Regions from separate parts of the Azonexus hydrophilus genome, predicted to be linked through region 1. Evidence: riboswitches for the same ligand, from Rfam matches in the RefSeq annotation. Region 1 holds a riboswitch; the other holds the start of a gene.
What was found. A riboswitch is a leader RNA that binds a small molecule or an ion and turns the genes downstream of it on or off. The one in region 1 is predicted to bind glycine.
Positions count from the first base shown of each region.

Region 1 (14,934 bases):
GAGCGCGCGACCGGCGTCGCGCAACGCGCCCTTGGTCCGGTAGGTGATGACGGCGGCGGCCAGCGCCGTGCGCTCGCGGCCGTATTTTCCGTAGATGTAGGCGATGACCTCGTCGCGCCGCTCGTGCTCGAAATCGACGTCGATGTCGGGCGGTTCGCCGCGCTCCTTGGAGACGAAGCGCTCGAACAGCATCGCCGAGCGCGCCGGGTCGACCTCGGTGACGCCGAGTGCGAAACAGACCGTCGAATTCGCCGCCGAGCCGCGCCCCTGGCAGAGGATGTCGACGCTGCGGGCGAAGCAGACGATGTCGTAGACGGTCAGGAAATAGGCTTCGTACTGCAACTCGGCGATCAGCCGCAATTCGTGCTCGATGCGCTCGCGCACCGCGCCCGGCACGCCCGCCGGGTAGCGCCGGCGCAGCCCGGCTTCGGTTTCGTGGCGCAACCACGAGGTCGGCGTGTGGCCGGCGGGGACGATTTCTTCCGGGTATTCGTAGCGCAACTCGTCCAGCGAAAACGTGCACAAGGCCGCGATGCGCAGCGTTTCGGCCAGCAGTTCGGGCGGATAGAGCCGCGCCAGCCGCAAGCGCGAACGCAAATGCCGCTCGCCATTCGGAAACAGCGCATGCCCCGCGTCGAACACCGAAGTTTTCAGGCGCAGCGCGGTCAGCACATCCTGCACCGGTCGCCGCGCCCGGACATGCATGTGCACATCGCCCGCCGCCACCAGCGGCAGGCCGCAGGCGGCGCCGAGCGCCTGCAGTTCCGCGAGTTTGGCCGCATCGTCCGGGCCGGCGTGCAATTCGACGGCGATCCAGCAACGACCGGGAAAGCGTTCGGCCAGCCAGCGCCCATCGGCGACCGACGGCGTTGCCTCGGGCACCCACAGCACCAGGCAATCGGGCAAGGCGCCGTTCGGCGAGATGGCGTTCAGGTCATGGCGCTGCAGCGTGTAGGCACCCTTCTCCGCCCGCCGCCGGGCGAGCGTGATCAATGCCGAGAGGTTGCCGTAACCCTCCCGGTTCTGCGCCAGAAAGACCAGTTTCAGGCCGTCGACCGTGGTCATCTCGCTGCCAATGACGAGGCGCGTCGCCCCACCCTGCGCCCGGAACGCCTGATGCACGCGCACGACGCCGGCCAGGGAGCACTCGTCGGTCAGCGCCAGCGCCGCATAGCCCTGCGCCACCGCCTGCGCCGCCAGCTCCTCCGGGTGCGAGGCACCGCGCAGGAAGCTGAAGTTGGACAGGCAGTGCAGCTCGGCGTAGTCGGGGAGCGCGGACGGGACGGTCAATGCGGGCCTTTGGCAAACAACTGTATTTTCATACAGTCATTTTAGCCCAGCCTGTGTTTCAGTCCCAGCGCTGCTGGTAGGAAAAGGTCGGCAGCTTCCAGGCGAAACGCAGCGCCAGCATGCGGAAGGCGAAACCAGCGCCGAAGCAGACCAGGGTGATCAAGTCGCTGTCCCAGTCAAGCCCGCGCAAGACCAGGAAGAGTACGCAGACGAACAGCGAGACGCTGGCGTAAAGCTCGCGGCAGAAGACCACCGGCACCTGGTTGCACAGCACGTCGCGCAGCACGCCGCCGGAAATCCCGGTGAGCATGCCGGCCATGATCACAACCACCGGCGGGTAATCGAGTTGCAGCGCGACGTTGCAGCCGATCAGCGAGAAGGCGACCAGGCCGAGCGCATCGAGCATCAGGAAGACGCGCTTCATGTGGTGCATGAAGCGGGCGATCAGCGTCGTCGCCAGACCGGCAAGGATGACCAGATAAACGTACTCGGGATGCTGGGTCCAGCCGATCGGGTAATTGCCGAGCACGACGTCGCGGATCGTGCCGCCGCCGAGCGCTGTAACAAAGGCGATCACGGCGACGCCGAAGAAATCCATGTCGCGGCGGCCGGCGGCCAGCGCGCCGGACATTGCCTCGGCGGCGATGGCGACCAGGTAGACGACCAGCAGCAGATCGAACTGCTTGGTGGCGAGTGGTTGAAAAACGTGGGCGAGACTGTCGAACAGCAAGGCAAACATCAAAAGGACTCCGTCAGAAAGCGGAAACCCCTGAGCGGGTGTTTCCGTGACGCCTCTCCCCCTGTCCTTTTACCTGAGAGTTTCGGCTCCTCGGAGCCTGCCCCTTCGGTGAGTTGCCAAGCGCCGGGACGCTCGCAACTACTCTCCAGCCGGCGAATCATTTCTGCAGTTCGGCATGCCTGAGCGATTATGGGAGTTTGCGCCTTCGGCGGAGCGCTGGCCAAGCAGCGCTCTCTCTCCTGCAGAGTGGCGGATTATCGGCAGCGCCGGGACTACCTGTCAATCGGTTCAGGCGAACAGGCCGGGCAGCTCGGCGTATTCGAGAATAGCAGGACCAGATTCAACTCAAGGGATAGGCCATATGCACCCGTTCCGGGGCCAGCCGACGCAATTCCTGCATGAGTTCCGGCGCAGAAAAGCTGTATTGGTGCGACAACAGCCGCACATAACCGATCACTTGCTCATTGCCGATGCTGTAAATGTGATCGAGCACCGAATACCCCCGCAACGGCAGCGACGGATCGATCGTGAACCACAGGCTACTGCCGTTGTAGCCATTGTGCACTTGTATGTCGCGAATCAGCTGCCAGGGAATCAAGCCTTCGTACCTTAGCGGGTAATGGATGCCCTGCCGGTCGATGCGCACGGCCAAAGACGGCCGCAAGCCGCTGAACAGCACCGCGATGTGGTTCCAGAGCACGTACAGAGAACCGAGCATGAACAGGAAGATGAAAACGATCAGGAAGATAATCAGCAGCCAGTCGAAGAGCGCCGGGCCAAAAACATCCTTGCGCGTCAGCGCAAGCAGCATGACGAGAGAAATGCCGGCAGCAAACCCCAGCAGGAGAATGGCCATCAGCAGCCCAGGATAATTCGGCCTGATCGTCAAGGTATCGGCGTCGTCCATGAGCACCGTCCCTACTCGGCGCCGCGATTTTCAGCCTGGACCGGCTCGGGCACTTGAGCCGGCCTGGCAATCCGGCGTCCAAGCCAGACAACGAGCAGACCTGCGCCTAGGAAAAAGATGCCTTCAATGGCAATCAACCAGGCATAGGCGCGGATTGAGGCATCCGACTTGGCATCCAGCAAAGCAAAGCCGTAAGTCCATAACGAATGTGCCACGCTGAACCAGCCCAGCCATTGCACGACTTTGCCGATTGTCTGATTGCTCAGGCTCATCACGGTCCCCCACCATGGTTTTGATTGACGCAATCGATTGCACCGATCTGCGTGTGGCTCATTCTAAGTCAATCATGGCAGACCCATATAGCAAAAAGCCCGCTGATTAGCGGGCTAAGTGCTTGAATCCATGGCTCCTCGACCTGGGCTCGAACCAGGGACCTACGGATTAACAGTCCGGCGCTCTACCGACTGAGCTATCGAGGAATCTCGCTGCCTGAGCGGCGAAGGCGCGCATTATAGACGTAAAAACCGCACCCGGACCAGACTTTTTCCGCTGTCTTTCAGGCGGTCAGTGGCGGCGCGATCACCACCCGGTTGCGGCCCTGCGCCTTGGCTGCGTACATTGCCTGGTCGCCGCGTCGCATCAGAGACGACAGGCTCTCGCCTGCTCCTTCGGTAATCGCCACGCCAATGCTCACCGTCGGCGTCACCAGCCCTTCGTGGAGTTGGCAGCGTAGCTGCTCCACCGCGACACGCAGCCGCTCGGCCGCCGCGCCTGCCTCGTCGAGCCCGGTTTCCGGCATCAGGATGGCAAATTCCTCACCGCCCAGCCGGGCCAGGCAATCGTTGCCGCGCACGCTTTCGGCGCACACCGCGGCCACCGCCTTGAGCACCTCGTCGCCGGCCAGATGACCATAGGTATCGTTGATCGGCTTGAAGTGGTCGATATCCACCATCAGCAGTGCCAACGGATGGCGGTAACGCGCCGCCCGCTGCAGTTCCACCTCGCCGGTCTCGATGAAATGGCGGCGGTTGGCCAGCCCGGTCAGTGCATCACGCTTGACCTGACGTTCCAGTTCGCTGATCAACTGGTCGTTGCGCTGGCGCAGCAGCAGAGCCTCCAGCGTACTGGCATGGATCTTCAGGCCGACCAGCAGCATCAGCGCAATGTAGAGCAAGCCGAGCGCGGTCAGGCCGACACTGAACAGACTGCCGTCAATCAACGGCGGTCCGACCAGCGCCACCGCCGGCGCCACCAGATCGGACAGCAGCAGGCGCCGGTGCGGATTGCTCATCACCACAGTCAGCGAGATCAAACCCACATGCACCAGCATGACGAACATCAAGCTGCTCAGATCACCCGGCTGATAAGCCCAGACCACGATGGACGACCACATCGCCATGTGCGCCCCGTGCGCCAGCGCAATCCGCCGCGCCCAGTGTCCGGCCTCCTCGACCGGCGCACGACGGAAGCGCAGATACACGCTCACATAGACCGCGATCACCACCAGTTCCACGCCCGCCCACAGCACCGCCTGCCATACCGGCACCCACAAGGTCAGCAGCGCTGCCACCACGACGGTCAGTGGCGGTGCCAGAAAACGGTCGTGCAGATGATTGTCGACGTACAGTCGCAATTGATGCCAGCGCACAGCGGCGCCATTGACTTCTTCCATGCCCCTCCCCGAATCGGCGACAACTTCGGCCAAGGCCCATGTTAGCGCACAAGGCAGCGGACCATCATTATGCAGGGTAATTCCCCTGACAAAACCCAAGCGCCGGACTATCCTTCGGATTCCGGACCACCCCGAAACCACGACCCCCATGCTCCCGGCCCTCAGCGAGATACACTGGTATGTGGATCATCCTCATTCCTGCTGGCAATGATCGGCACCGTCTTCAAGAACAACATGCGCGAAAAAACCCTGTCCAGATTCATTGTCCTGGCAATCCTACTTGGCGTAGTCAGCTACATACTCGGTCTCAGCGACTTGCTTTCTGACGCTGACCTGAAAATCCAATTCAGATACGTCTTCATGTGTGCTTTGGGTGTAACGCCGTTACTGATAATGGTGAAGATCGTTTCGCGCTTATCCCTGGAGGCGCTCAAGGGAACGCGGCTGTCGACGCTTGAAGGCATGTTCATGCTCTACTATTTATTCCTGTCCAAGGAAGCACGTGAAGCTTGGCGAGCTTATATAGAAGAACAGAAAGCAAAGGAGACAAAATGAGCGTCAAGATCATCGGCCTGATCCGCCTGAAAGACCCGGCAGCCTTCGAAACCTACCGCAGCCAGGTCGGCGCCACCGTCGAACGCCACGGCGGCAGCGTCGTCGCCCGTGGCACGGTCGACAAGACATACTGGAACCAACTCGCCTGCACACCCTTCGAGGCCTACGTCGAACTCAGCTTCCCGAGCGCCGAAGATGCCGACCGCTGGGCTGCCAGTCTGGAATATCAGGCCATCGTGCCTGTCCGGACTGAAGCGATGGATTTGATGCTATTTCGGGTTGTTGGGTAGGGGGAAAGGCGCTGAAGTTCGTTGGACCTTTCGCCTGCAATCGGCCAACTGCGGCCATACAAAAAATTTCTGCAAAGCAGACGCTCGACAAGATGTCCGTTGCATGAATGGTTGATTGCAGCCATCAACGCCACATGGATCAGTCGAGCTGAGCAGCAAAATGCAGCAAAACCTTCGGACAACAAAAAGCCCACTCCGAAAAGTGGGCTTTTTGCTTGAGTCCTGGCTCCTCGACCTGGGCTCGAACCAGGGACCTACGGATTAACAGTCCGGCGCTCTACCGACTGAGCTATCGAGGAAAAGTCTCGCCGGGTGGCGAGCGGCGCGAATTATAACCAGCTTTTTGGAAAAGGCCTAGTGGTCGCCGTCTTCATCGGTTATTGGGGTGTTTTCCGGATTTTCCGGGGGAAGCGCTGCGGCCTGGGCCAATTGCGCCTGACGGGCTTCGCGCAGGCTCGGGGTTTCCAGGCTGATGCGGCCGAGGGTGCCGGTACGGTAATCGTTGAGCAGGATGCCGGCGGCTTTTTCGAGGTCGAGTTCGCCGCCGCGGCCCTTGATCAGGCAGCCGCGCTTTTTGGCGATGCCTTCGAGCACGGCGACCGCGTCCATGCCCTGCAGGTCGAAGCCGTAGCGGGCCTTGAGCAGCGCCGGGTAGTGGTCGAGCAGGTAGCCGGCGAGCCAGGTGGCGACTTCATCGTCGATGTAAGCGTTGACGCCGACCGAGTGGCTGGCGGCCATCATCAGGCCGTCGATCGGGTGGTCGATCTTCGGCCAGAGCATGCCCGGCGTGTCGTAGATGGTCAGCCGCGAGCTGATGTCGATGCGCTGCTGGCTCTTGGTCACCGCCGGCTGGTCGCCGACGGCGGCGACCTTCTTCTTGACCAGCGCGTTCATCAGCGTCGATTTGCCGACGTTGGGGATGCCCATGATCATCAGTCGCAGCGGCTTGACCGCGTCGTTGCGGTGCGGCGCCAGCTTCTGCGCCAGGCCGGGAATCTTGGCGACGTCGCCGGCCTTCTTGCACGAGATGGCGACCGCCATCACGCCCGGCTGCTTGCCGAAGTATTCCAGCCAGGCCTTGGTCACCGCCGGGTCGGCGATGTCGGCCTTGTTCAGCAGCTTCAGGCAGGGGCGCTGGCGGAAGGTGCGCAGCTCGTGAATCATCGGGTTGCTGGACGCCTGCGGCAGGCGGGCGTCGAGCACTTCGACGACGACGTCGGCCATGGCCAGCGTCTCGCCCGCTTTCTTGCGGGCCTGGGTCATGTGACCGGGGAACCATTGAATCGACATCGTTCAGCCTCCGGTCACGGGCGGGAAGAAGGCAATTTCGTCGCCGGCCTTGACCGGCGCGTCGGCCTTGCACATTTCCTGGTTGACCGCGCAGCGCAGGTTCTTGGCGGTCGCCAGTTCGGCCCTGCCCTGCCCGACCAGCCAGTCGCGCAACTGGCCAACGGTGGCGACGCCGGCCGGCAACTCGACGGTTTCGCCGGCAGTACCGAAGGCTTCGCGCAGGCTGGCGAAGTAAAGGATGTTCACGCTCATGCCAGCAACTCCGCAAAAGTGACGAAGCGGACGCTGTCGCCCGCTTGAACCGCCTGTCCCGGCGGATTGAGGACCAGCCCGTCGCTCCAGCACAGCGAGGTGACGACGGCCGAGCCCTGGTTCGGGTAAAGCTCGACGCGGCCGGCGTCGTTGATCCGGGCGCGCAGGAATTCGAGGCGGCTGTCCGGCCGGCTCCAGGTGAAATCGGCAGTCAGCGGCAGCACCTTGGGGCGCACGTCGGCAACGCCTTGCAGGCGCAGGATGAAGGGGCGGACCAGCATCAGGCAGGTGACAAAGGCGGCGACCGGGTTGCCCGGCAGGCCGATGAACCAGGCGGTGCCACCTTCCGGTTTATTGACTTCGCCGAAAGCCAGCGGCTTGCCCGGCTTGATCGCGATCTTCCACATGTCGAGCCGGCCTTCGGCTTCGACCGCCGGTTTGACGTGGTCTTCCTCGCCGACCGAGACGCCGCCGCTGGTGACGATCAGGTCGTTGTCGGCGGCGGCGCGGCGCAGTGCGTCGCGGGTGGCGTCGAGGCAATCGGGCACGCTGCCGAGGTCGCGCACTTCGCAGCCCAGGCCTTCGAGCAGTGCGCGCAGCGCGTAGCGGTTGGAGTTGTAGATGGCGCCGGGCGGCAGCGGCTCGCCGGGCTGGACCAGTTCGTCGCCGGTAAAGAACATGCCGACGCGAACGCGCCGATGCACCGGCAGTTCCGGCAGGCCGGCCGAGGCGGCGAGCGCGATTTCCTGGGCGCGCAGGCGGATGCCGGCGGGCAGGATTTCGTTACCGGTGGCGATGTCCTCGCCGCTGCGGCGGATGTTCTCGCCATCGCGCGGGACGTGGTTGATGACGACGCTGTCGCCGACGGCTTCGCAGCGTTCCTGCATGATCACCGCGTCGCAGCCGGGCGGCACCGGCGCGCCGGTGAAGATGCGGGCGGCGGTGCCGGGCTGCAGTGCACTGCCGACCGTGCCGGCGGGAATGCGCTGGCTGACCGGCAAGGTCACGCCGATCTGCGCCACATCGGCCAGGCGCACAGCGTAGCCGTCCATCGCCGAATTGTCGAGCGGCGGCACATTCACCGTGGCTACCTGCGCCTGCGCCAGCACGCGGCCAGCGGCGGCGGTAATCGGCACATGGCGGGTTTCGGCCACCGGGCTGGCAGCGGCGAGCAGTTGTTCAAGCGCTTGTTCGTAACTGAGCATGGTCAGACCTTGAGTTGGCAGTGATCGACGATGAAGTCGGCGACGGCGGCGATGTCGTTGAGCGGCAGCACCGGAATGGTCGCGGCAATAGCTTCGTCGCTGGCCACGGCGACGATGTCGTCGCGCTCGGCGAACAGTGGCGGCTTGCCGCTGGCCGGCCGGTGGACTTCCAGCTTGGGCACCGGTTCCTGCTTGAAGCCTTCGACCAGCACTAGGTCGCACGGCGCCAGTCGGGTCAGCAGGTCGGCCAGTTGCGGCTCGGGTTCGTCGCGGCATTCGTGCATCAGCGCCCAGCGCGTGCCGCAGGCGAGCATGACTTCGGAGGCGCCGGCCTCGCGGTGGCGGTAGGAATCCTTGCCGGGTTTGTCGATGTCGAAACCGTGGTGCGCGTGCTTGATCACCGAGACCTTGAGGCCGCGCGCGGTCAGCGCCGGAATCAGCTTTTCCAGCAGCGTCGTCTTGCCGGAGCCGGACCAGCCGGCGATGCCAAAAACTTTCATGGCCGAATTCTACCTGTTCAAGCCGCAAACACCGGCGCGAAACCGCCGCCGGGAGTACGGAAATTGGTCGTCTGCCCCTGATACAGGCGGGCGGCGACACACTGGATATGGCCGTCGTATACGAAGCAGCGGAAGTCGGCCTTCATCGTCTGCGCCTCGCCATTGACGATGACCTCGTGCTCGGACGGCGGCGCGATTTCCTGGGCAATGTAGTGGCCGGCGAGGATGTCTTCGAAGACGCGCTTGGTCAGCTTGTCGCCGCGATAGGCGGCGCGACTGCCGAAGCCGGTGGGCGGCTTGAAGAACCAGCGCTTGCGCTCGGCCCACAGCGTTTCGGCCTGCGCCGGATCGACGGCGATGGTGCGCGGCACGCCAGCCAGCAGGATGCGCTGCGTGGCGGCATCGATGCCGAGCGCGGCGAGCTTGTCGGCATCGGACAAAAGCATCAGGTGGCGCTTGTCGGCATGTGTGGCGTGCGCCGCCGGATGCGGGGTCAGGACCACGCCGCCGGCCTGGAAGAGTGCGCGGATGGCGCGGCAGGGCTCGCCTTCGAGATAGAAATCGGTCAGCCGGTTGTACACCAGATCGATCGGCTGGCCGTCGTGAAGCAGACGCTGGCCGTCGCGGACGAAATCGGCCGGGTCGGCGATCACCGCATCGATGCCGTTGGCGGCGAACAGATCGCGGAACAACTCGAACTCCGGCGCCAGAAACTGCCCGGCCGGCGCTTCATCGACGATGGCGATGCGCGTCAGCGGCGCGTCGCCGCGTTCCAGCCGCCATTCGGCGCGGAACATCTCGAGGATCTCGGCAACGAAGGTGGCCGCCTCGTCGGCATGGCCGTGCGCGGCGAGCAGGTAGGCGTTGAGCAGACCACCGCCGGCATTGGTGTTGATCTCGATGAGTTTCGGGCCGGCCGGCGTCAGATGGAAGTCGTAGCCCATGAACACGCTGCGCGCGACGACCGGCCAGCGCGCGCTTTCCGGCGCCCGGGCGAGCACCTCGGCGCGGAAGGCGGGCAAGGCCAGGACCATCTCGATGGCGCCGACAATCTCGGCCATGGCTTCGAGCTGCGCCTTGTCGACGCGGATGTCGGCGGCAGAGAAAAGTTGCGGCTGGCGGGCGGCCAGTTGGTCGAAGGTGGTTTTCATCGGTTGGCAAAAAAGTCGAGGACGACCTGCAGTTCGCGGGTGCGCTTCATCGGTGGCAGACTTTGCCATACGCGACGGCCGTAAGGCTTTGATATAAGTCGTGGATCGCAGATCATCAGCACGCCCTTGTCGGTCTCGTCGCGGATCAGCCGGCCGGCGCCCTGCTTGACGTTGATCACGGCGCGCGGCAGCTGGTATTCCATGAAGGCGTTGCGGCCCTGCTTCTTCATTTCCTCGATGCGTGCCGCCAGCACCGGATCGTCGGGCGGTGCGAAGGGAATTTTGTCGATGACCACCAGCGACAGCGCCTCGCCGCGCACGTCGACGCCTTCCCAGAAACTCTGGCTGCCGACCAGGATCGCCGCGCCGTGGTGGCGGAAGCGCTGCAGCAGGTCGTTCTTGCTGCCCTCGCCCTGAACCAGCAGCGGCATGTCGAGGCCTTCGTCTTCGAGCCTGGCCTTGAGCAGTTCGTGGGTACGGCGCATCGCGCGCAGACTGGTGCACAGGAAGAAGGCACCGCCACCGGCCGCCTTGACCGCCGGCCATGCGGCGTCGACGACGGACTCGGTGTAGTTCCAGGCGTTCGGGTCGGGCATGCCCAGCGGCGCGTAGAGCACGGCCTGCTCGCCGTAGTCGAAGGGACTGTGCCAGCAGGCCGAATCCGGTTCGCCGAGGCCGAGTTCGGCGCAGTAATGGTGGAATTTGCCCTGCACGGCTAGCGTTGCCGAGGTGAAGATCCAGGCGCGCGGATGACCGCCCATCTGCTTGCGGAAGATGTTGGCGACGTCGAGCGGCGTCGCGTTCAGTTGCAGCGAGTGGGTGAAAGCCTCACCCCAATACACATAGCCGGCGTCGGCCGGCTGCTGCCACTGACTCAGGCGCTGGACCAGTTCGCCGGCGCGCTGCCAGCATTTTTCCAGCCCTTCGGCGCGCTCGGCCTGGGTTTCGAGGATGGCGGCAAAGCGGGCGATTTCTTCGAGCAGCCCCTGCAGTGCCGGGGCGAATTCCGGTTTTTCCAGCAACTGGCCGGCGGAAAAACGGCCGGCGTCGATGCCGACGGCCAGGCGCAGATCCTTGGCCGCCTTCTCCAGCGACTTGCTGGCGACCGGCAGATCGAGGCAGTCACGGGCGTGAGTCAGCGCCTCGGTCCGCGCATCGCGGGCGAGATCGAGGAATTGCGCGGTCGACACGCTGTCGCCGAAGAACAGCGTCGCCACTTCCGGCAACTGGTGCGCCTCGTCGAAGATCACCGTGTTGCAGGCCGGCAGGAGTTCGGCCATGCCCTCGTCGCGCAGCATCACGTCGGCAAAGAACAGGTGGTGATTGACCACCACCAGATCGGCCGCCATCGCCTCCTTGCGCGCCTGCATGACGAAGCATTCCTTGTAGTCCGGGCATTCCTGACCGAGGCAGTTGTCGCGCGTCGAGGTGACGTGCCCCCACACCGGCGAGTTTTCGTTCACCTCGACGCACTCGGCCTTGTCGCCGCTCTGCGTTGTCTTGGCGAAAACCGAGATGCGGCGGGCGTCGGCGGCGTCCTCGCGGGTCAGGAAACGACCGTCGGCGAGCGAGCGTTGCAGGTGGTAGGGACAGACGTAATTGGCGCGACCCTTGAGCAGCGCAATCTTGACCGGCGCCTTGAGGATGTCGCGCACGGTCGGCAGATCCTTGTTGAACAACTGGTCCTGCAGCGTCTTGGTCCCGGTCGACACGATCACCTTGCCGTTCGACTTCAGCGCCGGCACCAGGTAGGCGAAGGTCTTGCCGGTGCCGGTACCGGCTTCGGCGATGAACACCGCGTTGTTCTTGATGGCCTCGGCGATGCGCTCGGCCATTTCGACCTGTTGCGGACGAATGCGGTAGCCGTCGATGGCACGCGCAAAGGCGCCATCGGGCGAGAAGATTTCCTGGAGGGTAGACAAGGTGCGGTTTTCGGGGGAGGTCTAGGCGGCGGATGCGGCCCGCAGCATCTTAACAGAAGCCGGCAGCAAGCATCGGAAACACCATGCTGCACCGCCGCATTGAAAACCACCAAAGCAATAAAACAATTGATAGACAGAACATTACGAATTGTTGCATTGCACAATTAATTGTCGGCAATTCGTTCCGGGCGTGATAAATTGCAGCCATAACAACAGCCAGAAAAGCGTCCGGAAAGGAAGATCAGCCATGCGCCAAATCGCCAAAACCGCCCTCGCCCCCGCCCTTCCGGAAAATCCCCCAGTCGCCGCCCGCCCACAGCAAAACGACCGGGCCCACCGGGTACTCTCCGATGCCCAGCCGGCCAACAGCCGCTGGCCGGCCCGTCTTGACCTGCTGCAGAGCCTCAGCGGCCTGGTGCTGGCGTTGTTTCTCGTCGCCCACATGTTTTTTGTCGCGACCATCCTGATCAGCCACGAGCTGTTCTACAGCGTCGCCCGTTTCTTCGAGGGCGGATGGTTGTTCGGTGAGCCGCAGCCGGCGCTGGTGTCGATGGTTGCCGCTGGCGTCACCGGCCTGCTGGTTGCCCATGCCTGGCTGGCGATGCGGAAAATCCCCGCCGGCTATCGCCAGTACCACGCCTTCTCCACCCATCGGCGCCGGCTGCGCCACGGCGACACCAGCTTGTGGTGGCTGCAGGTGATGACCGGCTTCGCGCTGTTTTTCCTGACCACCATCCATCTTTACGACATGGTCAGCCAACCGCAGCTGATCGGCCCGTATGAATCCGCCGACCGCGTATGGACCGGCGGCATGTGGCCGATCTATCTGGCGCTGCTGTTCACCGCCGAAGTCCATGGCGGTATCGGCCTGTACCGGCTGGCGGTCAAATGGGGCTGGTTCGTCGGTGATGACGCCAATGCCGGACGCCGTCGCCTGCGCCACATCCGCCACGCCTTCAGCGCCTTCTTCATCACCCTCGGCCTGGTCACGCTGCTGGCCTACATCGACCTGGGTCGCGCCCACGCCGACCGCGCCGGCGAGCGCTACCTGCCGCCGGGACAGACGACGGTCGACCACGGAAAGCACTGAATCATGGACATCATCCACAGCGACGTCCTCGTCATCGGCGGCGGACTGGCCGGCCTGCGCGCCGGTCTGGCAGCAAAGAAACGCGGCCAGCAAGTGATCATCCTCAGCCTGGTACCGCCCAAGCGCTCGCATTCGGCCGCTGCCCAGGGCGGCATGCAAGCCAGCTTGGCCAATGCACTGAAAGGCGCTGGCGACAACGAGGACGTCCATTTCGAGGACACCGTACGCGGCAGCGACTGGGGCTGCGACCAGGAAGTCGCGCGCATGTTTACGCACGTGGCGCCGAAGGCGGTGCGCGAACTGGCAGCCTGGGGCGTGCCGTGGAACCGCGTCGAGGCCGGTGAACGCACAGTGATCATCGACGGCAAGCCGGTGACGCTGACGGAAAGCGCCGACGCGCACGGCCTGATCACCGCCCGCGATTTCGGCGGCACGCGCAAATGGCGCACCTGCTACGTCGCCGACGGCACCGGCCACGCGATGCTGTACGCGGTCAGCGACCAGACCGTTGCCGAAGGTATTCCGGTGCACGAGCGGCGCGAAACGGTGGCGCTGATCCACGACGGCGAACGCTGCCACGGCGCCATCGTCCGCAACCTGATCGACGGCAAACTGACAGCCTATGTCGCCAAAGCCACCTGCATTGCCACCGGCGGCTTCGGCCGGCTCTACCAGGCGACCACCAACGCCGTCATCAACGAAGGCATCGGCGCTGCCATCGCGCTGGACACCGGCGTCGTGCCGCTGGCCAACATGGAAGCGATCCAGTTCCACCCGACCGCGATCTTCCCCGCCGGCATCCTGGTCACCGAAGGTTGCCGGGGTGACGGCGGCCTGCTGCGCGATGTCGATGGCCACCGCTTCATGCCCGACTACGAGCCGGAAAAGAAGGAACTGGCGTCGCGCGACGTGGTGTCGCGGCGCATGGAAGCGCACATCAAGGCCGGCAAGGGCGCCAGCAACCGTTTCGGCCAGCATCTGTGGCTGGACATCACGCTGCTCGGCGCCGCCCACATCAATCACAAGCTGCGCGAAGTGAAGGAAATCTGCCAGTACTTCCTCGGCATCGACCCGGCCAAGCAGTGGATTCCGGTGCGCCCGGCCCAGCATTATTCGATGGGCGGCATCCGCACCGACGCGCAGGGCGCGGCACGCGGCCTCAAGGGTCTGTTCGCCTGCGGCGAAGCGGCCTGCTGGGACCTGCACGGATTCAATCGGCTGGGCGGCAACTCGGTGGCCGAAACCGTGGTTTCCGGAATGATCGTCGGCACCGCCATCGCCGATTTCTGCGCTTCGCCGGACGGCGAACTGACCGTTTCCACCGCGCTGATCCGCCAATGTTTCGAGCGCGCGCAGGCGGAGTTTGCCGCGATCGCCAATCACCACGGCCAGGAAAGCGCCAGCCTGCTGCTGCGCGAAATGCAATCGACAATGACCGCCCAGGTCGGCATCGTCCGCCATGGTGAAGCCATGAATGCTGCGGTCAACACGCTGCAAAGCCTGCTTTTGCGCAGCCGCGACCTCGGCCTTTCCGGCCGGCGCGGCGGCGCCGACCCCGAACTGACGCTGGCCTGGCGCCTGCAGAAGATGCTCAAGCTGGCGCTGTGCGTCAGCTACGGTGCCTTGCAGCGCACGGAAAGCCGCGGCGCGCATTTCCGCGAGGATTACCCGCAGCGTAATGACGCCGACTGGCTCAAGCGCACGCTGGCAAGCTGGCCCGACAGCGAGCAAACCTTGCCGACCTTGAATTACGAGCCGCTCGACATCACCCGCATGGAACTACCACCTGGCTGGCGCGGCTACGGCACGCGCGATGCCATCGAACACCCGCTAACCGCCAGCCGCCAGGCCGAAGTCGACGCCACCCGTGCCGCCCTGGCCGGCAGCGACCGGCACGCCGTGCAAGCCGCGCTGATGCCTTTCCGCCATCTGCTGCCGGAGCATTTGCGCGGGGACAATGCGCACCTTGGAGAGAACGCATGATCACCCTGTTCCGCAAACCGAAACCGGGTCAGGCGCCGCGCCGGCTGACCCTGCACATCCTGCGCTGCAACCCGGCCGATCCGGCAAG
Region 1 covers NZ_CP151406.1:2,199,337-2,214,270, forward strand. Annotated here, with positions in the region: gene AADV58_RS10630 (error-prone DNA polymerase) at 1-1,290, opposite strand, end outside; gene AADV58_RS10635 (trimeric intracellular cation channel family protein) at 1,349-1,963, opposite strand; glycine riboswitch at 2,186-2,281, opposite strand; gene AADV58_RS10640 (hypothetical protein) at 2,370-2,936, opposite strand; gene AADV58_RS10645 (hypothetical protein) at 2,948-3,208, opposite strand; tRNA gene AADV58_RS10650 (tRNA-Asn) at 3,340-3,415, opposite strand; gene AADV58_RS10655 (GGDEF domain-containing protein) at 3,493-4,608, opposite strand; gene AADV58_RS10660 (hypothetical protein) at 4,843-5,163, shown strand; gene AADV58_RS10665 (DUF1330 domain-containing protein) at 5,160-5,453, shown strand; tRNA gene AADV58_RS10670 (tRNA-Asn) at 5,677-5,752, opposite strand; gene ylqF (ribosome biogenesis GTPase YlqF) at 5,808-6,743, opposite strand; gene moaD (molybdopterin converting factor subunit 1) at 6,747-6,995, opposite strand; gene glp (gephyrin-like molybdotransferase Glp) at 6,992-8,200, opposite strand; gene mobB (molybdopterin-guanine dinucleotide biosynthesis protein B) at 8,203-8,700, opposite strand; gene AADV58_RS10695 (hypothetical protein) at 8,718-9,851, opposite strand; gene AADV58_RS10700 (ATP-dependent DNA helicase) at 9,848-11,773, opposite strand; gene AADV58_RS10705 (fumarate reductase cytochrome b subunit) at 12,021-12,863, shown strand; gene AADV58_RS10710 (fumarate reductase flavoprotein subunit) at 12,867-14,846, shown strand; gene AADV58_RS10715 (fumarate reductase iron-sulfur subunit) at 14,843-14,934, shown strand, end outside.

Region 2 (14,934 bases), 380 kb from region 1:
GTTCTCCTTGGGGATCATCTGGTCGCGCGGCAGCACGGCTTCGATCTTGCCGGCTTCGATGATCGCGTTGCCACGTTCCATGCGCTTGATCGTACCGAAAACGACGTGTTCCTTGCGATCCAGGAAGTCGGACAGGATCTGCTCGCGCTCGGCGTCGCGGATCTTCTGCAGAATGACCTGCTTGGCAGCCTGGGCGCCGATGCGGCCGAAGTCGATCGGCTCCAGCGGTTCTTCGAGGTAATCGCCGGGTTCGATTTCCGGATCGTCCTTGCAGGCTTCCGACATCGGAATCTGGTGGTATTCGTTGACGTACTCGCTGTCGGCAACGACCAGCCAGCGACGGAAGGTATCGTAACTACCGGTGGCACGGTCGATGACGACACGGACCTCGGCTTCGTCGTGGATACGCTTCTTGGTCGCAGATGCGAGCGCCAGTTCAAGGGCACCGAAGACGATTTCCTTGTTGACGTTCTTTTCGCGGGCCAATGCATCGACCAGCAGCAACAGTTCACGGCTCATGGGCTAAAACCTCCAGGTACTTCAGTCGAATTTCGGCACCAGACGTGCCTTTTCGATATTGTTGAATTCGAGTTCCACGTCTTCCTTGTCCAGGCGAAGACCGACCTTGCCGGCTTCACAGCCGAGCAGTTGCCCCTGGAAGTTGCGGCGGTTGTTGTGCGGAATGCGCAGCTTGATCTGGATGTCCTGACCGGCGAAACGCGCGAAATCAGCTTCCTTCTTGACGACACGATCCATACCGGGCGACGAGATTTCGAGGCGGTCGAAATCGATGTTTTCGACTTCGAACAGGCGCGTCAACTGGTTGGAAACCTTGGCGCAATCCTCGACGTCGACGCCCTTTTCTTTTTCCGGGGCATCGATGAAGACGCGGATGGTCCTGCCGCGCGGCGACATTTCGATGTCGACAAGTTCATAACCCAGACCGGTTACCGTCGTTTCAAGCAGCGAATTCAAATCCATAGGCACAAATAAAAAATGGGCGAAACGCCCACCTCAGAAAAATAAGATGCCCGCCAAAAACAGCGGGAGGAACAAACCCGTGAATTATAACGAGTTTATTCCTTCCTCACAATCGCCAGCACGTTGGCAAGACGCTCGATCAGGCCTGTTTCGGCTTTTCCGAGCGCGCCAGCTCACGCATCAGCAACTTGACTTCGGTCTCGTCGAGTTCGCGACAGCGACCGCGCTTGAGTTGCGGCGGCAGCGTGAACGGACCGTAGCGAACACGGATCAGGCGGCTGACGGTACAGCCGACAGCTTCGAACATGCGCCGGACTTCACGGTTGCGCCCTTCGAACAGGCTGACCCGGTACCACTTGTTGGCGCCCTCGCCGCCGGCATCGACCAGACTGGAGAAACTGGCCGGCCCGTCCTCAAGCTGGACGCCGTCGAGCAATTGCTGCTGGGCTTCCATGGTCAGTTCGCCGAGCACGCGGACGGCGTATTCACGAACCAGCTCCGAACTCGGGTGCATCAGCTTGTTGGCCAGTTCGCCGGAAGTGGTGAACAGCAACAGGCCCGAGGTATTGAAGTCGAGACGGCCGACGTTGATCCAGCGACCGCCGCGCATGCGCGGCAGTGCGGCGAAGACCGACGGGCGGCCATCGGGATCGTCGCGCGAGACGATCTCGCCTTCCGGCTTGTGGTACATCAGCACGCGCGGCGGACGCGAACTGCTGCCGGTGAAACGGATGTTGATCAGGCGCCCGCCGATCTTGACCTTGTCGGTCGGAATCACCGACTGGCCAATGGTGGCGACGACGCCATTGACGCTGACCTTGCCGGCGGCGATCCACTCTTCCATCTCACGCCGCGAACCGACGCCGGCCTGGGCCAGGATCTTCTGCAGACGCTCGGGCTTGGCCGCCGCAAGCGGCCGCCCGTCACGCGCGATGGCGCCACGGTTGGCCCGCCCACCGGTGTTCGGTGCCGGCTTGCGCCGCGGTGCCGGTTTGGCTGACACCTCCTGCTGTTGATCGACTTCGCCAGGCGGCGCTTCGACGAATTCCCGGGGTGGTGGCGTGCTGCGACCGGCGCCGCGACGCGGGCGCTGGCCAACGGCGGCGGCCTCGACCGGGGCACGGAAAGGCGTGCGTTTATTGGTTTTCATGATTCAGCTCCAGTGTCTGGCTGATTTGTTCAAGCGGCGGCAGTTCGCTGACGCTGCGCAGGCCCAGATCATCGAGAAATTGCTTGGTCGTGGCAAACAGCGCCGGCCGACCGGGGGTGTCGCGGTGGCCGACGACGTCGATCCAGCCACGTTCTTCAAGGGTTTTGACGACATTCGAATTGACCGCGACGCCGCGGATTTCTTCGATGTCGCCACGGGTTACCGGTTGACGATAGGCGATGATGGCCAGGGTTTCCAGCACCGCACGGGAATAACGGGGCGGCTTTTCCGGATTCAGCCGCTCCAGGTAAGGCAGATATTCGGCCCGCGTACGGAAACGCCAGCCCGAGGCGAGCTGGATCAGTTCGGCCGGCCGCTCGGCCCAGTCTTCACGGATCTGGTCGAGCAACTTGCGCAGCGTATCGGAAGACAGTTCTTCGTCGAACATCTTCTTCATGTCGTGCGTGGACATCGGCTCGTGCGTCGCGAGCAATGCCGCCTCAAGAATCTTCTTGACCTGACTCGGTTCCATCTTCCTCTTCCATGACCGGTTCCGGCTCGCCGTCGCGCAGATTGACGTAAATCGGCGCAAAGGCTTCGGTCTGCGTGATGCGGATCAGCTTTTCGCGGCCCAGTTCGAGCATGGCAATGAAATGCACGACCAGTCCGGGCGGCCCCATGGCCGGATCGAACAGGGTCTCGAACTGGACGAAACCGCCCTTTTCCTGCAGATGGCGAAGAATGATGCCCATGTGTTCGCGCACCGACAACTCTTCGCGGCTGATCTTGTGGTTGCGTTTCAGCACCGCCTGGCGCACCACGTTCATCCAGGCTTCCTTGATGTCCTCGACCGAAACTTCCGGCTGCCGGATGAGCAGTGACTTCTCGACCAGAGTCTCGACCCAGAAGAACTCGCGCTCGGCCTGCGGCATTTCGTTGAGCTTCTGGCCGGCGAGCTTCATCTGCTCGTATTCCATCAGCCGACGGACCAGTTCGGCACGCGGATCCTCGACCTCGCCATCGTCGCCGATCTTCGGCCGCGGCAGCAGCATGCGCGACTTGATCTCGATCAGCATCGCCGCCATCACCAGATACTCGGCCGCCAGCTCCAGGTTCTGCGCCCGCATGTTCTCGATGTAGTCGAGATACTGGCGGGTCAGCGGCGCCATCGGAATATCGAGGATATCGACGTTGGCCTTGCGGATCAGGTAGAGCAGCAGGTCGAGCGGGCCTTCGAAGGCGTCGAGCATGATCGCCAGCGCATCCGGCGGGATGTACAGATCCTGCGGCATGGCCTCCATCGGCTCGCCGTAGATGCGCGCCACCGGCTCGAACAGCGATGGCGGCGGCAGATCGACCGCCAGATTCATGCGTCGACCGCCGAACAGCGGAAGCGGAACGACGCAACAGACATCAGTGGTATTCCAGGCCCATCGATTCGCGCACGTCGCGCATCGTCTCGCGCGCCAGTTCGCGTGCCTTCTCGCAACCGTCGGCGATGATGTTCTTGACCAGCACCGGATCGTCGAGATACAGCTGGGCACGCTCGCGCATCGGCGCCTGTTCCTTGAGGATGCCTTCGATCACCGGCTGCTTGCAGTCGATGCAGCCGATACCGGCGGTGCGGCAGCCCTGCTCCAGCGTCGCCCGCGTGGCTTCGTCGGTGTACACCTGGTGCAGTTGCCACACCGGGCAGCGTGCCGGATCGCCCGGATCGGTGCGGCGCACGCGATTGGTGTCGGTCGGCATGCTCTTAACCTTCTTGGCGACCGAGTCTTCCGATTCGCGCATGGTGATGGTGTTGGCGTAGGACTTGGACATCTTCTGCCCGTCCAGGCCCGGCATGCGCGACGCAGCGGTGAGCAATGCCCCCGGCTCGGCAAGGATCATCTTGCCGGTACCTTCGAGGTAGCCGAACAGGCGTTCGCGGTCGGCCACCGACAGGTGCTGGATTTCGTCGAGCACGGCATGCGCCTGTTCGAGCGCTTCGCGCTGACCTTCCTGCTGGTAGCGGGTGCGCAGTTCTTCATACAGGCGGGCGCGCTTGCTGCCGAGCTTCTTGACCGCCTCGCGGGCCTTGTCCTCGAATCCGGGTTCGCGGCCGTAGAGGTGGTTGAAGCGGCGGGCAATTTCGCGCGAGAACTCGATGTGCGGCACCTGGTCCTCGCCGACCGGCACCTTGTCGGCGCGGTAGATGAGGATGTCGGCCGCCTGCAGCAACGGGTAACCGAGGAAACCGTAGGTCGACAGATCCTTGTTCGACAGCTTTTCCTGTTGATCCTTGTAGGTCGGCACGCGCTCCAGCCAGCCGAGCGGCGTCATCATCGACAGCAGCAGGTGCAGTTCGGCATGCTCGGGCACGCGCGACTGGATGAACAGGGTCGCCTGATTGGGATCGACACCGGCCGCCAGCCAGTCGATAACCATGTCCCAGGTTGCCTTCTCGATGTTCTGGGGATTGTCGTACTGGGTCGTCAGGGCGTGCCAGTCGGCAACGAAGAACAGACAGGGATATTCCTGCTGCAGTTCAACCCAGTTCTTGAGGACGCCGTGGTAATGGCCGAGATGCAGCGCCCCGGTGGGACGCATGCCGGAAAGGACACGTTCTGCGTACATAGCTGTTTGTCGTTTAGTAAAGACCGAAAATTGTTTCGATGGCGCGCGCCGAGAAAAGCACCAGCGGGCTCATGATGTCGCTGAGGATACCGGTGAACAGCAGGACCAGCAAAATCGGGAAGCCCCACGGCTCGATGCGCGAGAACTGCCAGGCCAGGCGGTGCGGCAACAGGCTGACGGCGATGCGCCCGCCGTCAAGCGGCGGCAAGGGTAAAAGGTTGAGCACCATGAGCACGCAATTGATGACGATGCCGATCTTGCTCATCTCGGACAGCGGCACGGTGAAATCGGTGCTGGGCATTTCCCAGGCCAGCTTGAGCATGAAGGCCCAGCACAATGCCATGAACAGGTTGGCAGCCGGCCCGGCGGCAGCTACCCAGAGCATGTCGCGCTTGGGATTGCGCAGGCGGGTGAAATCGACCGGTACCGGCTTGGCGTAACCGAACAGGAAGCTGCCCGCCGAGAAGACGAGAATGGCGACCGGAATCAGGATGGTACCGATCGGATCGATGTGGCGCAGCGGATTCAGGCTGATCCGCCCCATCTGCCAGGCGGTCGGATCGCCGAAATGGCGGGCCGCGTAACCGTGCGCCGCTTCGTGCAGGGTGATCGCGAAGATCACCGGCAATGCAGCGATGGCGATGGTCTGGATCAGGGCGTTGATGTCGAGCATGTTCAGTCGAATCCGAACGGGGCGAGCGGGCCGCGACCGGCGCGAACCAGTTCGGGCGCCGAACCGGTCAGGTCGATGACGGTGGTCGGTTCGATACCGCAGGTGCCGGCATCGAGGATTAGTTCAAGCTGGTCGTCGAGACGGTCGAGAATTTCCCAGCCCTCGGTCAGCGGACTGTCCTCACCCGGCAACTGCAGCGTCGTCGTCAGCAGGGGTTCCTGCAACTCTTCCAGCAAGGCCAGGGCGACCGGGTGATCCGGCACGCGCACACCGATGGTCTTGCGCTTGGGGTGCATGACCCGGCGCGGCAACTCCTTGCTGCCTTCGAGGATGAAGGTGTAGCTGCCCGGCGTTGCCGCCTTGAGCAAGCGGTACTGGGCGTTGTCGACACGCGCGAAATGGGCGATCTCGGAGAGGTCGCGAACCATCAGCGTGAGGTGGTGACGCTCGTCCATCTGGCGGATCAGGCGGATGCGGTCGAGCGCTTCCTTGTCACCCAGATGACAAGCCAGTGCGTAACAGGAGTCCGTCGGCAAGGCGACGATGGCGCCCTTGCGGATGAAGTCGGCCGCCTGGGCAAGCAGGCGCTGCTGCGGGGAATCGGGATGGATATTGACGACGCGGGCCATGGTTTCAATCGATCAGGCGCCAGACCGGCTTGAGGTCCGGCGGCAGCGGTGCCGCCCGACCGAGGTCGACGTAACTCTCGTCCGGCCCGTGAAAATCCGAGCCGCGCGAGGCATGAAAAGCGTAATGGCGTGCCAGCCGGGCAAAATGCAGCAGGTGGTCGGGCGAATGGCTGCCACTGGCCACCTCGATCGCCTGCCCGCCCAGATCCTTGAACTCGTCGAGGAACTTGCGCATGTCACCACCGGACATTCTGTAGCGCCCGGGATGGGCCACCACGGCGACACCGCCGGCCGCGTGAATCCAGCCCAGCGCATCGGCCAGGGAAGCCCAACGGTGGTCGACATAGCCAGGCTTGCCGGGTGCCAGGTAATACTGGAACACCCCGGAAATATCCCGGGCGATGCCGATGGAGACGAGATAGCGGGCAAAATGGGCGCGCGAAATCAGGTTCGGATTGGTCACGTAGCCCATGGCCCCTTCGAAGACGCCATGAATGCCGATGGCGTCAAGCGCCTCGCCCATCCGCCGGGCGCGCTCGAGACGACCGCTGCGCAGCGCTTCGAGGCCGCCGACCAGCACCGGATTGGCCGGATCGAAGCCGAGACCGACGATATGGATCGGCGTTTCCCGCCACTCGATGGAAATCTCCACCCCGGGAACGAAGCGCATCCCGGCTTCTGCCGCGGCTTCCGCCGCTGGCGCCAAGCCGCCGATATCGTCGTGATCGGTCAAGGCCCAGAAATCGACACCGTTATCCGCCGCCCGGCGCGCCACCACCGCCGGCGGCAACAAACCGTCGGACACGGACGAATGGCAATGAAAATCGAAATTGGCTGGGTTCACGGATGGCAAGACACGGGCAAACGCGGAGTTTAGCACGAAGGCCGCCCCTCACCGAGACGCCTTGTGCGGCGCAACATATTGATTGGACAGCCACGACCGGATATAGTGCGAGCCATCCTGTGGGAGAGCGCAGATCCGTCTGCCGCCGAAGGCGCAATTTCACCCGAAAACGCTCAGGCAAAAGGACCACAAGATGAGGCCAGGCGGCATGCGCATTGGCTGCGAGACACGAAGACAAGCCGAAGACAGTGCGAATAGCACGACGAGGCGCAGTCGACACCGTATCGCTGGCAATGCGCATGTCGCCCCCTGAAACTCTGGAGAGCGGCGTAGACAGCGCCCACCGATGGGGCAAATCTCTCAGGTATCGAGGACAGAGGGGTGAAACGCAAAACGCGAGTTTTACGTTTCACCCCTTTTCTGTTTCCAGAATCGACGTTAACAAACGTCAGTAAAGGATTGATATGCTGAAGCAAACGGTCTTGAATGCCGCCCATCGCGCACTTGGCGCCCGAATGGTCGATTTCGGCGGCTGGGACATGCCGGTCAACTACGGTTCGCAGATCGAGGAGCACCACGCCGTCCGTAACGACTGCGGCATGTTCGACGTCTCGCACATGTGCCCGGTCGATCTGGTCGGCGCCGATTGCCGCCCCTTCCTCTCGCGCCTGGTCGCCAACGACGTCGCCAAGCTGACCGTTTCCGGCAAGGCGCTCTACGCCGCCATGCTCAACGAGGCCGGCGGCGTCATCGATGACCTGATCATCTATTTCCTCACCGACACCAAGTTCCGCCTGGTGGTCAATGCCGGCACCGCCGACAAGGATCTGGCCTGGATGCAGGCCAAGGCCGCCGAATGGAAGATGGACGTCAGCATCACCCAGCGCCGCGACGGCGCCGACAATCTCGGCATCATCGCCGTCCAGGGCCCGAACGCCCGCGCCAAGGTGTGGCAGGTGCTGCCGCAAGTGAAGGCCGCGAGCGAAGGCCTGAAACCCTTCTTCGCCGCCGAAGTCGATCAGTATTTCATCGCCAGCACCGGTTACACCGGCGAAGACGGCTACGAGATCATGCTCCCGGCCAGCGAAGCCGAAGCCGTGTGGAACGCGCTCAAGGTAGCCGGCGTCGCGCCTTGCGGCCTGGGCGCCCGCGACACGCTGCGCCTGGAAGCCGGCATGAATCTCTACGGCCAGGATATGGACGAGACGGTTTCCCCGCTCGACGCCGGCTTGGCCTGGACCGTCGCCATGAAGGACGAGCGCGATTTCGTCGGCCGTGCCGCACTGGCCGCCAACGGCCAGCAGAAACAGTTCCTTGGCCTGATCCTGCTCGACAAGGGCGTGCTGCGCGGCCATCAGAAAGTCGTCACCGCCCACGGCGACGGCGAGATCACCTCCGGCAGCTTCTCGCCGACGCTGCAGCAATCCATCGCCCTCGCCCGCCTGCCACTCGGCGTCGCCATCGGCGATCAAGTCGAGGTCGACATTCGCGGCAAACTGCTCAAGGCCAAGGTCACCAAACCCGTATTCGCCCGCAACGGCAAAGCTGTCATCTAATTCACCCCACTCAGGAGAAAACCATGTCCAACGTCCCGTCCAACCTCAAGTACGCCGCCTCCCACGAGTGGGTCCTGAAGAACGCCGATGGCACCGTCACCGTCGGCATTTCCGACCACGCGCAGGAAGCCCTGGGTGATCTGGTCTTCGTCGAGCTGCCGGAAGTCGGCGCCCATTACGATGCCGAGAAGGAAATCGCCGTGGTCGAGTCGGTCAAGGCCGCCGCCGACGTGTACGCGCCGATCGCCGGCACCGTCACCGAAGTCAACCAGGCCGCCGTCGATGCGCCGGAGTCGGTCAATGCCGACGCCTACGCCGCCTGGCTGTTCAAGATGACCCCGGACAACATCGCCGATGTCGACGCCCTGCTTGACGCCGCCGCCTACCAGGCTGTCGCCGACGCCGCCTGATCCCGGCCCGCCGTTTTTCCTCCACCAGCCCGGTCGACCGTAACCGGCCGGGCTGTTCCGCTGCATAGCCCCCGCGAGAAACAATCCACATGAAGACCCTGCCCTTGAGCGCCCTGGAGCAGCACGACGAATTCATCGACCGTCACATCGGCCCCTGCACCACTGAAATGACCGAGATGCTGGCCACCATCGGTGCCGCCAGCCTCGACCAGCTGATCGACCAGACCGTCCCGGCCGCCATCCGCCTGCCGGCTGACCTGCCGCTGCCGGCCCCGCGCCGCGAACACGAGGCACTCGCCGACCTGAAGGCGATCGCCAGCAAGAACGTGATCCAGAAGTCGTGCATCGGCATGGGCTACTACGACACGCTGACGCCCAAGGTGATCCTGCGCAACGTCATGGAAAACCCCGGCTGGTACACCGCCTACACGCCCTACCAGGCCGAAATCGCCCAGGGCCGCCTGGAAGCGCTGATGAACTTCCAGCAGATGGTCGTCGACCTGACCGGGCTGGAAATCGCCAACGCCTCGCTGCTCGACGAAGCCACCGCCGCCGCCGAAGCCATGACGATGGCCCGCCGCGTTTCCAAGTCGAAGTCGAACCGCTTCCTGGTCGACGCCGCCTGCTTCCCGCAGACCATCGACGTGGTCAAGACGCGCGCCGCCTACTTCGGCTTCGAACTGGTGATCGCTGCGGTCGACACGGTAAAAGACGAAGAATTCTTCGGCGCCCTGCTCCAGTACCCGAACGACAACGGTGAAGTGCGCGACCTCAGCGCGATCATCGCCGGCCTCAAGGCACGCGGCACCACGGTCGCCGTCGCCGCCGACCTGATGGCGCTGGTGCTGCTCAAGTCGCCGGGCGCCATGGGCGCCGACATCGCCCTCGGTTCGAGCCAGCGCTTCGGTATCCCGATGGGCTTCGGTGGCCCGCACGCCGCCTTCTTCGCCACCCGCGAAGCCTTCGTCCGCTCGATGCCGGGCCGCATCATCGGCGTTTCCAAGGACGCACGCGGCAAGACTGCCTACCGCATGACGCTGCAGACGCGCGAACAGCACATCCGCCGCGAGAAGGCCAATTCCAACATCTGCACCTCGCAGGTACTGCTCGCCAACATGGCCGGCATGTACGCCGTTTACCACGGCCCGCAAGGCCTGAAGACGATCGCCACGCGCATCCACCGGCTGACCGCGATCCTCGCCGAAGGCCTCAAGCGCGCCGGCGTCAAGCTGCTCACCGGGCAGTTCTTCGACACCGTCCATATCGACCTCGGCGCCCGCGCCGAGAGCATCCATCAGGCGGCTGTCGCCGCCGGCTACAACCTGCGCCGCGTCTCGGCCGGCGTCCTCGGCGTCTCCTTCGACGAAACGACGACGCGCAACGATGTTGCCGAACTGTTCAAGCTGATCACCCAGGTCACGCTCGACATGGAAACCTTCGACGCTCAGCTCGCCGCCGCCGACCCGGCGCTGCCGGCCGCCCTGCTGCGCGATGACGCGATCCTCGCGCACCCGGTGTTCAACACGCACCACACCGAGCACGAGATGCTGCGCTACCTGAAGTCGCTGCAGAACAAGGACCTGGCGCTCGACCATTCGATGATCTCGCTCGGCTCGTGCACGATGAAGCTGAACGCGACCAGCGAAATGATCCCGGTCACCTGGCCGGAATTCGGCGGCATCCACCCGTTCGCCCCGCGCGAGCAAGTCGCCGGCTACCACGAGATGATCGCCGGCCTGACCGAATGGCTGAAGACGGTGACCGGCTTCGACGCCATCTGCATGCAGCCGAACTCCGGCGCCCAGGGCGAATACGCCGGCCTGGTGGCGATTGCCCGCTACCACGCCAGCCGTGGCGAAGCGCACCGCAAGGTCTGCCTGATCCCGAAATCGGCGCACGGCACCAACCCGGCCACCGCCCAGATGTGCAACATGCAGGTCGTCGTCGTCGATTGCGACGACAACGGCAACGTCGATGTCGCCGACCTCAAGGCCAAGGCTGAGGAACACAAGGACGACCTGGCCTGCCTGATGATCACCTACCCATCGACGCACGGCGTGTTCGAGGAAGCGGTTCGCGAGATCTGCGCCATCGTCCATGCCAACGGCGGCCAGGTATACATGGACGGCGCCAACCTCAACGCCCAGGTCGGCCTGACCTCGCCCGGCTTCATCGGCGCCGACGTCAGCCACATGAACCTGCACAAGACCTTCGCCATCCCGCACGGCGGCGGCGGACCGGGCATGGGCCCGATCGGCCTGAAGGCCCACCTCGCACCGTTCATGGCCAACCACGCGGTCGCCGCCATCGACGGTCCGCACGGCGGCCAGGGCGCGGTCTCGGCGGCGCCCTTCGGTTCGGCGTCGATCCTGACCATTTCTTGGATGTACCTGGCGATGCTCGGCGGCGCCGGCGTCAAGAAGGCGACCCAGGTCGCCATCCTCAACGCCAACTACATCGCCACCAAGCTCAAGGACCACTACCCGGTGCTCTACGTCGGCAAGAACGGCCGCGTCGCGCACGAGTGCATCCTCGACATCCGCCCGATCAAGGCCGCCACCGGCATCGCCGAGATCGACATCGCCAAGCGCCTGATGGACTACGGTTTCCACGCACCGACGGTGTCCTTCCCGGTCGCCGGCACGATCATGGTCGAGCCGACGGAATCGGAATCGAAGGCTGAACTGGACCGCTTCATCGAAGCCATGGTCAGCATCCGCGAAGAAATCCGCCAGATCGAGAACGGCGTGTGGACGGCCGACAACAATCCGTTGAAGAACGCCCCGCACTCCCAGGCCGACGTCATCGACGCCGACTGGCTGCATCCGTACAGCCGCCAGCAAGCCGTCTTCCCGCTGCCCTGGGTGGCCGCCAACAAGTTCTGGCCGAGCGTCAACCGCATCGACGATGTGTATGGCGACCGCAACCTGAACTGTGCCTGTCCGCCGCTTTCGGCCTACGAGGACTGATGGTCGATTTCTCGGCAATCGCCAGATGGCCCAACGTCCCCGACTGTTTCGAGTGGCTTTCGCTCGACCGGCGCGGGGACTGGCGATTGCAGGGAGAACGGGTGACGCACCACGGCCTGGTCGAGTTCATGAACCGGCAGTATGGTTCGGACGAGGCCGGCCGCTGGTTCGTCCAGAACGGCCCGCAGCGGGTCTATGTCGATCTTGCCTGCACACCGTGGGTTTTTCGCCGCGACGGTGAAGGTTTCGTCAGCCACACCGGGGCGTCGGCCGGCGAAGTTCGCGCTGTGCTGCTCGACGACGAAGGCAGCTTCCTGATCGAAGCCGAACTCGGTATCGGTCTGCTTGACGACCGCGACCTGGCCGCCTGTCTGGCCGAATGCTCACCTGACGACGAAACCAGCCTGCTCGCTTTCCTGCGTGATGCTGCTCCGCCGGTACGCTGGCGCGACCTGCCACTCACACGCATTGCTGCGGCCGAACTGGCCGCGCGCTACCGTTTCGTCGCTCAGCCGCGCGGCTGAAGCCGGCTCAAGGCTCCTCGCCTTCGTCGTTGGCCTGCAACCACCACAGCAAATCTTCTCCTTGCAGCGGGGTCGGGATCATCTGGTTGCGTTTCCAGCGAAATACCGGGCCGTAGGGCACGTAGCGTGCCATCACCTGGCCTTGCCGGGTGACGCCGAAAAACGGCCAGCCCGATCGGATGGCCTGGCGGATCTGTTCATGGGTCATCTTGTTGTCCTCCCGCAGTCTCGACTGCAGTATCCCGCACGCCCGGGCAGCGGGCAAGCCTTCAGCGGCCGAGCAAGGCACCGATCAGGTTCGAGATCAGCCGGGCGGTACTTCCATGGCGGTCACGGTCCGGGTTGTACTCGACGATTTCCATCGCCCGCAAACCAGGCTGGGTGGCAATCCAGTGCAAGGCAGTCTGGACATCGCTGGCCATCAGCCCATCGGGTTCGGGGCTACCGACACCGGGCGCCAGTCGCGGATCGATGGCATCGAGGTCAAGGGTCACGCCAAAGCCCGCCGGCGCGCCCCTGACGAGCGCCACGGCCTCGTCGAGACAGGCGGCGAAGCCGCGCGATTCGATTGCTTCGGCCATGATCACGCGCACCCCGGCGCGTGCCAGGAAATCGAATTCTTCGGGTTCGTAACTGCGGGCGCCGAGCACGACGGTATGCGCCGGACTGAGCTGCGCGCCCTTGAGGCCAAGGCCAAGCAGACGCTTGTCTCCCTGACCGAGCAGGCAGGCCAGCGGCATGCCGTGAATTGCGCCCGAATAAGTGCTTTCCGGGGTATGACTGTCGAGGTGGGCATCGATCCAGAGCAGGCCGAGCGGTGCGCCGAGTGCCGCAGCGACGCCGCTCCAGGTGCCGATGGCGACCGAATGATCGCCGCCGATGACCAGCGGGAAATTCCCCGCCTTCAGGGTCTGGGCAACCTCGTCGGCGAGCTGCCGGCAAAGTGCCGCGATCCGCTGCACCGGAGCCTGCCCGCCGGCCGGAGGCGGTGCATACAGCGTCCGCCCCCAGTCGAGTTGCGGATGCCTGGCCAGTTCGTGCCAGGCCTGGGAGTGGTGAAATGCAACGGGCCCATCGGCACAGGCCCGATCCTGGGCACCCAGTCCGCTGGCGGCACCGATGATGCGGATGCCGCCCGGACCTTGGTGCCGATCAGCGTTCATGGGATGAAAGCCGACCCGATGGGCTTACCAGAGCTTTTCCAGCGCCTTCAGCGCATCGGTGCGCGACAACTGACCGACCAGCCGACCATCGGCAACCACCGGATAGCAGTGATAGTGATGGGCGACGAACAGTTCGACCGCATCGGCCATCGACGACGTGTCGGACAGGGTCTTGACCTGAACGGTCATGTGCTGGCCAACCGGGCCGCCCGGCTGTTCGTAGTAGGAAGCGTTGAGTGCGACCTTCAGGCCATCTTTTTCGGAGAAGAAACCGACCAGCTTGCCTTCAGCATCGACCACCGGCGCGCCGGTCAGACGATGTTCGAGCAACTGGTGTACGGCGGTGAGCACATCCATTTCCGGCTTGAAAGCCAGCGGATCTGCGGTCATGTAATCCTTGACGAGCAACGATTTGAGCATGCCTATTCCTTTGTTTGGGCACTTTCCTGCGCGTTTTCCTGCGCCTCGGCTTGCGCTTTCATGCGGGCCAGACGCTTGTCGCAGGGATTCTTGCAGCCGGCAGCACACTCGACGTCGATCGCCTTGTAGCCGCCACAACTGCCGGCAATCGGCTTGCGTCCGAAGAGCACGCCGACTGCCATCAACAGGACCAGCAGGACGATGACTCCGAAAGTGATCAGGAACATTTCCATGCCGATCCTCCTTCCCTTGTTCCGTCCTTAACCACCAAAATCGTCGAGCATGATGTTTTCGCGCTCGACGCCGAGATCCAGCAGCATCTTGATCACGGCGGCGTTCATCATCGGTGGTCCGCACATGTAGAACTCGCAATCCTCGGGCGCCGGATGGTCCTTGAGGTAGTGCTCGTACAACACGTTGTGGATGAAGCCGGTGTAGCCGGTCCAGTTGTCTTCCGGCAAGGGATCGGACAGTGCCAGATGCCACTTGAAGTTCGGATTTTCCTCGGCCAGCTTGTCGAATTCCTCGACGTAGAAGGCTTCGCGCATCGAGCGCGCACCGTACCAGAAGCTGATCTTGCGCTTGGACTTCAGGCGCTTCATCTGGTCGAAGATGTGCGAGCGCATCGGCGCCATGCCGGCACCGCCGCCGATGAAGACCATCTCGTTGTCGGTTTCGCGGGCGAAGAACTCGCCGAACGGACCATAGACGGTGACCTTGTCGCCCGGCTTCAGGTTGAAGACGAACGAGGACATCTTGCCCGGCGGGATATCGTCACGGTTGGGCGGTGGCGAAGCGACACGGATGTTGAACTTGACGACGCCCTTCTCTTCCGGATAGTTGGCCATCGAGTAGGCGCGGATGACCGGCTCGTCGACCTTGGAAACGAAGCGCCACATGTTGAACTTGTCCCAGTCACCGCGATATTCGGGCTGGATGTCGAAGTCCTTGTAGTTGGCAACGTGCGGCGGGCATTCGAGCTGGACGTAACCGCCGGCC
Region 2 covers NZ_CP151406.1:1,820,217-1,835,150, reverse strand. Annotated here, with positions in the region: gene nusA (transcription termination factor NusA) at 1-519, opposite strand, end outside; gene rimP (ribosome maturation factor RimP) at 541-981, opposite strand; gene rluB (23S rRNA pseudouridine(2605) synthase RluB) at 1,121-2,131, opposite strand; gene scpB (SMC-Scp complex subunit ScpB) at 2,118-2,663, opposite strand; gene AADV58_RS08800 (segregation and condensation protein A) at 2,632-3,501, opposite strand; gene AADV58_RS08795 (tryptophan--tRNA ligase) at 3,545-4,747, opposite strand; gene AADV58_RS08790 (site-2 protease family protein) at 4,761-5,411, opposite strand; gene AADV58_RS08785 (L-threonylcarbamoyladenylate synthase) at 5,423-6,049, opposite strand; gene AADV58_RS08780 (3',5'-nucleoside bisphosphate phosphatase) at 6,054-6,893, opposite strand; glycine riboswitch at 7,004-7,092, shown strand; glycine riboswitch at 7,201-7,280, shown strand; gene gcvT (glycine cleavage system aminomethyltransferase GcvT) at 7,358-8,449, shown strand; gene gcvH (glycine cleavage system protein GcvH) at 8,473-8,859, shown strand; gene gcvP (aminomethyl-transferring glycine dehydrogenase) at 8,949-11,828, shown strand; gene AADV58_RS08760 (DUF2946 family protein) at 11,828-12,352, shown strand; gene AADV58_RS08755 (hypothetical protein) at 12,360-12,560, opposite strand; gene AADV58_RS08750 (arginase) at 12,622-13,515, opposite strand; gene AADV58_RS08745 (CBS domain-containing protein) at 13,540-13,935, opposite strand; gene nqrM ((Na+)-NQR maturation NqrM) at 13,938-14,168, opposite strand; gene nqrF (NADH:ubiquinone reductase (Na(+)-transporting) subunit F) at 14,196-14,934, opposite strand, start outside.
Region 2: another riboswitch for glycine. It lies ahead of gcvT (glycine cleavage system aminomethyltransferase GcvT); the one in region 1 lies ahead of AADV58_RS10635 (trimeric intracellular cation channel family protein).